DNA from 3 places in the Romboutsia sp. 1001713B170131_170501_G6 genome. Region 2 is predicted to be linked to each of the others. Evidence: riboswitches for the same ligand, from Rfam matches in the RefSeq annotation. Region 2 holds a riboswitch; each other region holds the start of a gene.
What was found. A riboswitch is a leader RNA that binds a small molecule or an ion and turns the genes downstream of it on or off. The one in region 2 is predicted to bind thiamine pyrophosphate.
Positions count from the first base shown of each region.

Region 1 (3,290 bases), on a different contig from region 2:
TACAAGTATGTTAAAAAAGTTAGAGCCTACGATGTTAGCAACACTCATATCATTTTGTCCTGCTAATGATGATGTAATACTTACTGCGGCTTCAGGTGCAGATGTACCCATAGCTACTATAGTAAGACCTATAACCATAGCTGGAACATTAAATTTTCTAGCAATTGAAGCAGCACCATCGACAAATATGTCAGCACCCTTTATAAGGAAAATAAAACCTAATATTAATATTATAAATGCCATTAATATTCCTCCCAAAATATATATTTATAAAGGACAGTATACCACTTTATGTATTCTTTTGTAAATCATTAAAATATGATGAAACTTAGTTATGCAAAGAATATAATAGATATTTATAATATTAAATTAAGTATGTAACTAATTATCTTCTCTTAATAAATTTAAGTCTTTACCACTCATTATTTTATTCATATTTCTCATAGAACACATCTTACCGCACATTGTACAGCTATCATCATGTTTAGGAGTTGACTCGTTTCTATATCTTCTAGCTTTTTGTGGGTCAATAGCAAGTTCAAACATTTTCTCCCAATTAAGCTCTTGCCTAGCTTTACTCATTTGATTATCTATATCTCTAGATTTAGGAATTTTCTTTGCGATATCTGCAGCATGAGCAGCTATTTTAGTAGCTATAATACCTTCTTTAACATCATCTAAGTTAGGTAGCCTTAAATGTTCTGCTGGAGTTACATAACATAAAAAGTCAGCTCCATAACTAGCAGCTAAGGCACCTCCAATAGCACTTGTTATATGATCATATCCAGGAGCTATATCTGTAACTATAGGACCTAGCACATAAAATGGTGCACCATGACAAAGTTTCTTTTCAAGTAACATATTAGCCTCGATTTCATCTAATGACATATGTCCAGGACCTTCTATTATTACTTGAACATTTCGTTTCCATGCTCTTAGAGTAAGTTCACCTAATATCATCAATTCTTTTATTTGACAAGCATCTGAAGAGTCATTTATAGACCCAGGTCTTAGAGCATCTCCAAGGCTTAATGTTAAGTCATATTCTTCGCATATATCAAGTAATTCATCAAAGTATTCATAAAAAGGGTTCTCACGTTGATTAAGCTCCATCCAAGCATACATTAAAGAACCACCTCTAGATACTATATTAGTAAGTCTTTTGTTTCTTTTAAAAACAGATGCAGTTTCTTTGTTTATACCAGCATGTACAGTAACGAAGTCTGCACCATCATTTGCATGATTTCTTACTACATCTAAAAATTCTTTAGCAGTTATATCTTTTAATTCTTTATCGTAAAAACCAACAGCATCGTATATAGGAACAGTTCCTATCATAGCATTAGAAGATGATATAAGTTTTTTTCTAAATTCTTTGGTTTTACCAAAAGAACTTAAGTCCATTATAGCTTCAGCTTTCATATCTAATGCTAAATTAACCTTTTTCATTTCTTCATCAATATCACAACAATCTTTTGATATACCCAAATTTACATTTATTTTAGTTCTTAGTTTTTCGCCTACACCTTCAGGATTTAAAGATTTATGATTTTTATTAGCAGGTATTGCTACTTTACCTTTAGATATTAGCTCTCTCAAAATATTAACATCCATATTTTCTTTTTTTGCTACTATTTCCATTTCTTTAGTAATTATCCCCTTTTTAGCAGCATCCATTTGAGTAGTATACATAATATTAAAATCCCCCTTATTATATTTTAATAAATAAAAAAAGCCTTACCATAAGGCAAAGCTTCTTAAAATATGTATTAATAAATAGACTATATTTGTTTTATAGCTATTAATAAACACAAAAGTAACTTTCCTACGGTAGTATAAACTACATCAGGTTCGAAGGGTTAATGAATTTATCATTTCTCAGCCCAAAAGGCACCCCTAGTTAGTTAGATATCTTTTCAAAAACATTGTAGTTCTTTATTTATGTATTGTAAAGAAATTTTTTATACTTATAAAAACGGAAAGGCACCTATCAAAAGATAGGTGCCTTTATTTGGGCTAGCGTAATACTTATATAAAATATAAGTTCCCACTTAATTTAAGAATACCATAATAAATATTATTTGTAAATATATATAGTAATTATAAAAAAATCAATGCCATATGTGTTGAAAAAACTATATATTAAAAAGAATAAAAAAAATAAAATATAATAATAGATTAAGAATACTTTTATTGGTGTATATACAATATATAGTATTAGGTTTAAATATTATATCTATAAGTGGTAGATAATGATTAGAAAAACATTAAATAAAAGGTGGGAAAAATGAACTGGATAGAACTAAATAATCAAGTCATAATAAAAAATAAAGAAGGAAAATATCAATTAGAAAAAGATAAAGAAGCATTATACAGTTATATAAATGAATATATAAAACCTAGAACAAAGATATTTAATAGTCTTGAAGAACGGTTAGAATATTTAATAGAAAATAATTACTATTCTAAAGAAGTAATAGAAAAATATGATATAGACTTTATAAAAGAAATAGAAAGAATTATAAAAAACTATGGATTTAAATTTAACTCATATATGAGTGCAAATAAGTTTTATCAAAACTATGCACTTAAAACAAATGATAATAAGGAAATATTAGAAAGCTATAATGATAAAGTACTAATAGTATCTTTAGCACTTGGAAATGGTGATAAAAACTTAGTAAAAAAATTAGCAGAAAAGCTAATAAAACAAGAATTTCAACCAGCAACACCTACATTTTTAAATGCAGGTAGAGCTAGGGCAGGAGAAATGGTATCGTGCTTTTTGATATCTATAGAAGATAGTACAGAAGGTATATCATATGCAATATCATCATCAAATCATCTATCAAAAATAGGTGGTGGAGTAGCGCTTAACTTATCAAGATTAAGAGCTTCGGGAGACCCTATTAAGGATATAGAAGGTGCAGCTGGTGGTGTGGTAGGGGTTGCAAAAATGCTAGAACAGTCATTTACCTACTTTAACCAGATGGGAGCAAGGCAAGGTGCAGGGGCTGTATATTTAAGTGTATTTCATCCAGATTTTGAATTACTTATGGATACCAAAAAGATAAATGCAGATGAAAAAATAAGACTAGCATCATTATCCTTAGGGGCATTAATACCAGATAAGTTTATGGAATTAGCAGAAAAAAATGAGGTAGCGTATGCATTTTATCCTCATTCTGTTTATAAAAAATATAATATACATCTTGATGAGATGGATATGGAAAAATGGTACGATATTTTAAAAAATGATGAAGATATACGAAAAAAAGAAATAAATCCTA
Region 1 is NZ_JADPFC010000004.1:233,640-236,929, reverse strand. It holds gene I4U89_RS11205 (calcium/sodium antiporter) at 1-243, opposite strand, end outside; gene thiC (phosphomethylpyrimidine synthase ThiC) at 382-1,695, opposite strand; TPP riboswitch at 1,806-1,908, opposite strand; gene nrdE (class 1b ribonucleoside-diphosphate reductase subunit alpha) at 2,288-3,290, shown strand, end outside.
Region 1: linked by a shared signal. The riboswitch ahead of thiC (phosphomethylpyrimidine synthase ThiC) and the one ahead of thiD (bifunctional hydroxymethylpyrimidine kinase/phosphomethylpyrimidine kinase) in region 2 are both predicted to bind thiamine pyrophosphate.

Region 2 (3,290 bases):
TCCACACAAACTCATAGTCATTATTCCCATAGAAATAGCCTCTAAAGTTTTATTTGTACATCCAAGATATGATCCTATTAAACTAGCACTCATACATCCTGTACCTGTTATAGACTTTAACTTACTCGTTCCATTATATATTTTTATTATTCTATTCCCATCAGTTACACTATCTACTTTTCCAGTTGCACAAACTACACATTCTAATTTATTGGCAATCTTTTTTATAGCTTCATCAATATTTTTGTCATCATCAAAAGAGTCAACACCCTTACCTTTAACATCAAATCCACCTATATATTTTATTTCAGCTATGTTTCCTTTTATTGCAGTGAATTTTACTTCATTTAATAATCTCTCTACAAAATTTGCCCTAGTTTTTGTAGCAAATACTCCTACTGGGTCAAGTATAACAGGTTTATTGTACTTATTGGCCATTTTACCTGCTTGTAAAAATAATTCTAAGTTAGAAGATTTCATAGTACCTATATTTATAACTACTGAACTTGCTACCTGAACTATTTCTTCTACTTCCTCATATGAAAAACTCATTAAAGGACTTGCTCCTAGTGCTAATGTTATGTTAGCACAATCATTTATAGTAACTTCATTAGTATAATGAAGCACCAATGGATTAACTTCTTTTACTTTATTTATTAAACTATACATATTCTATCCCCCTAAATATTAGTTTTGTAAGTTTTCTATTTCATAAAAATGATGAACTGGTCCTACTCCATTTCCTATATCAAAACTATATCTTATTGCATTAGTTATATACTCTTTACTTCTTTTTACACTTTCACATATATCATATCCTAAGGCTAAGTGTGCAGTTATTGCTGAAGATAGTGTGCATCCTGTTCCATGTGTGTTTTTTCTATTCAGCCTTTCACTCTTATATACTTCAAATACATCTTTACCTATAAGTATATCTACAGCATCACCGTCTAGGTGTCCCCCCTTCATAAGCACAAACTTTGGCCCTAATTCTAGTATTTTTTGACCTGCTAATTTCATGTCCTCAACTGAATTTATTTTAATACCTGTTATTTCTTCTGCTTCTGGTGTATTTGGTGTTATTATGTAAGCCATTGGTATAAGATAATCTATCATACTTTTTTTTGCTTCTGGCTTAAGTAATGAATATCCACTCTTTGAAATCATTACCGGATCAATTACTAAATTTTCTGGCTTATACTTATCTAAAGTTTTTGCTATTTCTTTTATTATTTCTTCACTAGATACCATACCTATTTTTAAAGCTTTTGGACGTATATCATCAAATACAACTTCTATCTGTTTTTTAATTATCTCTTTACTTAAGTCTTCTACCATAAATACACCTTTAGTGTTTTGGGCTGTTATAGCTGTTATAACACTCATACCATAAGTTCCTATTGCACTAAATGTTTTTAAATCAGCTTGTACACCCGCTCCACCAGATGAATCTGAACCTGCTATTGTCAGTGTAGGTACTTTGTAATTTCTCATATGATTCTCTCCCTTTTATTTATTAAATATTTAATTTGCTAAAGCTTGTTATCTTCTCAATTAACTTCAATATCATATATTTTTGCAATTAAAAAGCTATACCCCAACATTGGAATATAGCCTTAATTTCTAATTTAATATATAATATAATAATATATTATCAAGCTTTCCTACGCTGGTATTATCCAGATCAGGTACAAGGGTTAACATTTCGTCTCTCAGCCTTTCGGCACCCCTAGCAAATATTTTATTTTATATTTATAGTATATTTCTATACTTCAAATAAATCAACTTTAATTATAATTTATAAAATGTTCTGTATATTTATACATATTACTATTTATTTAATACCCATTAATATATAAAACTAACAATAATATTTTGTATTAATAAATAATATTATTAGTATTAATTATAACTATATGATATTATTTATTAATATGGAAAATATAAATAAATAATCCGCTTCGGTCAAATCCGTTGCTCAAATTATAAAGATATTAAGAGGTAATATATAATGAATTTTAAAGAACTTGGAATTAGCGAAGAAATCGTAAATGTACTTAAAAATAAGGGGATAACTTCTCCCACACCTATACAAAGTGAAAGTATTGGATTTATTAAATCTGGAAAAGACGTTATAGCAGAAGCTCAAACTGGTACTGGAAAAACCCTAGCTTTTTTGCTTCCTATATTTGAAAATATAAATCCAAAAGCTAGCTATGTTCAATCGCTTATCTTATCACCAACAAGAGAGTTGGCTATTCAAATAACTGAACAAGCTATGGAACTTTCAAAAGGTAAAAATATAAATGTATTATCTGCTTATGGTGGAAAAGATATAGCAGGTCAATTAAAAAAATTAAAAGGGGATATACATCTTATAATAGCTACACCTGGAAGACTCTTAGACCATTTAGATAGAAAAACTGTAAACCTTAGTAAATTAAAAACTTTTGTTCTAGATGAAGCTGATCAAATGTTATTTATGGGATTTAAAAATGAAGTTGAGGCTATATTAAAAGAAGTTCCTAAAAAGCGTCAAACTTTATGTTTTTCAGCAACTATGAACTCACAAGTTAAAAAATTAGCTTATAGATATATGACAGATCCTGTTGTTGTATCTATAGAAAAAGAAGAAATAACTCTTGAAAATATAAATCAAGAAGTTGTAGAAACTACAGATAGAAGAAAACAAGATGCACTATGTTCTGTTCTTGATAAAGATAATCCTTTTTTAGCTATAATATTTTGTAGAACTAAAAGAAGAGTAGATGCTTTAGATGAAGCACTTTGCCAAAGAGGTTATAATTGTGCTAAACTTCACAGCGATATTCCTCAATCAAAGCGTGAAAGAATTATGAAATCTTTTAGAAATGCAGATATACAATATCTTATAGCTACTGATGTTGCATCTAGAGGTATTGATGTTACTGGTGTTACTCATGTATATAACTATGATATACCAGAAACTTCAGAAGACTACATACATCGTATAGGTAGAACTGGTAGAGCTGGGGAAAAGGGCTATACTTGTCTATTTGTTGCTCCAAAGGATGAAAAGTATTTAGAGCAAATAGAAAATGATATAAAATATTCTATACCAAGAAGAGAAATAGATAATAATTAAAAATAGCATATAATAGTAATGTACATTTATATAAAAATGCCTAAAGGAGATATCTCCTCTAGGCATTTTTATTCTTTATTTTCTATATCTTTACTTTCTAATTCTTCTTTAGTTAATATCTTTTTTCTAGATATAAGCATATTGCACTCCATGCAATAATAATTAA
Region 2 is NZ_JADPFC010000001.1:377,219-380,508, reverse strand. It holds gene thiM (hydroxyethylthiazole kinase) at 1-669, opposite strand, end outside; gene thiD (bifunctional hydroxymethylpyrimidine kinase/phosphomethylpyrimidine kinase) at 688-1,494, opposite strand; TPP riboswitch at 1,645-1,741, opposite strand; gene I4U89_RS01850 (DEAD/DEAH box helicase) at 2,012-3,124, shown strand.

Region 3 (3,290 bases), on a different contig from region 2:
AACTATCGTTAGAGCTGAAGAATGCCAAGAAGATTTATATTCAGCAATAGACTTATTATACGATAAGCTTTATAAACAGCTTAGAAAATATAAAACACAAATGATAAGAAGAAATAGAAAAAATGAAAGTATAAGATTTGATAATATAGAGGAATATGAAGAAATAGATTTAGATGACGATGTAATAAAAAGAAGAAAGCAATTTAAAATGGACAAGCCAATAACTCCAGAAGATGCAATTGTTCAAATGAATTTATTAGGACATCAATTCTTTGTATTTAGAAATATAGAAACAAATGAAACAAGTATTGTATATAAAAGACATGATGGATATGGCCTTATAGAACAAGTGTAATACCATAAACATTTAATAATAAAAACGTATTGAAATTTTCAATACGTTTTTTATTATTAAAAAATAGCTTATTATTATTAACATAACTTGAATTATTTAGATTTTAGTTTTATACATTTTTTTGATATATAAAATATAATAAAACCAGCTAGACAAGTTGCTAGAGCTATAATTATATGTAAATCCACATCATACTCAAATACATAAGAACAAGCATTATCTAAAGCATGAAATAATATACAAAGCCAAATGCTATTAGTTTCCATGTATATGTAAGTAAGTACAAAAGATGAAGCAATACAACTAAGAGCAAATGGAATAAAATTAGTATGTTGTTGTGGTGTACCAACTACAAACCATAAAGGTAGATGCCATAAGGACCAAATAACACCTATTATTAGAGAACTTTTAAAAGGAGAATATTTCTTTAGTAATTTAGGAAGTAAAAAACCTCTCCATCCTATTTCCTCTAATCCTCCCCCAAATATCATTATAGGAGTTAACCAACTTAAAAATATTAGTGGAGATTTTAGTAAGGCACCATATCCTCTAAATATTTCAACTACTATATATGGAACGGTCCAAAGTATTAAAGTGGCAATAATAACATATAAATATTCCTTTAAACTCCTGTTTGCATTTATACAGTTCCTTAAAAATCTATCAAATTCATCTTTAGACAAAAACTTTTTAGCGGTAATTAATCCAGCTAAAGCAGGAGAATACCCTGAAAGTGCATAAAATAACATAAAAATAGGAGAACCATATATTAAAATATTGAGTTGTGTTGTAGATATAGTTACTGTAAATCCAATTATACAAAAAAGTATTAGTACTACAAAAAAGTACTTTGTATCTTTTGAAATCAATTTTTTTCGCCTCCGAATTTTTTATAAGAATTAATTTATAGAATAATTCAAAGTATATTGAAATTATTGAATAACTATATAATTATTATACATAAGAAATCTAACTAATTTAATAGGGAAATTAAATAAAATTCGTATAATAAATATATATATAGTTTATTTATAAACTAATAATTTGTTGATTATGAAAATACATTGTGCTACACTCAACTTGTAAAAATAAATAAAAGCTAGGGGAGCTATGATTGGATAGCTGAGAAGTAAAGCCATAACTTTCAGACTCTAAGAACCTGATTAAGATAATTCTTACGTAGGGAAGCTCGTATATTTTAATGTACCTAGATTTTTAGTTAAATAAGGCGCTCTCTATAAAAAGAGAGTGCTTTTTTAATGCCATTAAAGTTAAATTTATATAATTATTTTTATATCTTATAAAAGATAATCCTTAAAAGGAGGAAATGTAAGTGAAGGTAAATGGGAAAGAGTTTGAATTTAAATCAGGTATGACAATATCAAAATTATTAGAAGATATTGGGGTAAAAAAAGATAGAGTAGTAGTAGAGATAAATTTAAACATAATTGAAAATAATCAATACGATAGCTATATACTAAGAGAAGAAGATGTTATAGAAGTCATAAGGTTTGTTGGAGGGGGATAAGATGCAACTTTTTATAAATGAACTACTTGTAAATATTGATGAAGATATAGTTACAGTAGATAAAGTTAAAGAAAAATATAAAAAAGATGCAGAGATAATAATATTAAATGGTCATCCAGTAGATGCATGTGTAGATTTAGAATTATATGAAAATGATAGAGTTACATTAATAAAAAGGGGTGAAATTCCAAAATTTGAAGAATTAGAAAATCTTATGGTTAGCAGACATACTCCAAATGTTCACTACAAATTAAAAAATGGAAAAGTAGCAATATTAGGTATTGGTGGATTGGGTTCAAATATAGCTATATCTTTAGCTAGGATAGGCGTAGGAACATTAATATTAGCAGACTTTGATATAGTAGAACCATCTAATTTAAATAGACAACAATATTTTATAAGTGATATAGGAAAATATAAAACCGAGGCACTTAAAAATAATATAGAAAATATTAATCCATTTATAGAAGTTAAAACTATAAACAAAATAATAGATTCAGCAAATATACATGAATTTGGAAACGTAGATATAATAATAGAGGCTTTTGATAATCCAAAGTACAAAGCAGAAATTGCAAATAACATTTTAACTAAAATGAGAGATAAATATTTAATATCCTCATCTGGAATGGCAGGATATTATGATTCTAACATAATAAAAACAAGAAAAATTAGAGACAAATTTTATATATGTGGAGATGAGATAAATGAAGCTAAAGAAGGTGATGGGCTTATGGCACCAAGGGTGGCTATATGTGCTAATCACATGGCTAATTTAGCAACAAAAATATTGATAGAAGACAAATAAGATTAGATGGGGGATAAAAATGGATAAATTAATATTAAATGGACATGAGTTTAATAGTAGACTTTTAATAGGAACGGGAAAATATAGTTCAAATGATATGTTACCAAGAGTGATAGAGTCAAGTAGCAGTGAAATAATAACTATGGCATTAAGAAGAGTAGACTTAGACAATACAGAAGAAAATATACTATCACATATACCTAACAATATGACGATACTTCCTAATACATCAGGAGCGACTAATCATATGGAAGCTGTTAGGATAGCAAGAATAGCTAGAAAAATGGGATGTGGAAACTTTATAAAAATAGAAGTAATAAGTGATACAAAGTACTTATTACCCGATAATGAAGAAACTATAAAAGCAACTAAAACACTTGCTGATGAAGGATTTGTAGTTCTTCCATATATGAGCCCAGATTTATATGCAGGAAAAAGGTTAATAGAAGCAGGGGCAGCAGCAGTTATGCCACTGGGGGCACCAATAGGTTCTAATAGGGGACTTAAAATGAAAGAAATGATAAAAATAATGATAGAAGAATTAGATATACCAATAATAGTAGATGCAGGAATTGGAAAACCATCTCAAGCTATGGAAG
Region 3 is NZ_JADPFC010000003.1:34,490-37,779, reverse strand. It holds gene hpf (ribosome hibernation-promoting factor, HPF/YfiA family) at 1-355, shown strand, start outside; gene I4U89_RS08930 (CPBP family intramembrane glutamic endopeptidase) at 448-1,224, opposite strand; TPP riboswitch at 1,447-1,558, shown strand; gene thiS (sulfur carrier protein ThiS) at 1,689-1,883, shown strand; gene thiF (sulfur carrier protein ThiS adenylyltransferase ThiF) at 1,885-2,691, shown strand; gene I4U89_RS08915 (thiazole synthase) at 2,711-3,290, shown strand, end outside.
Region 3: linked by a shared signal. The riboswitch ahead of thiS (sulfur carrier protein ThiS) and the one ahead of thiD (bifunctional hydroxymethylpyrimidine kinase/phosphomethylpyrimidine kinase) in region 2 are both predicted to bind thiamine pyrophosphate.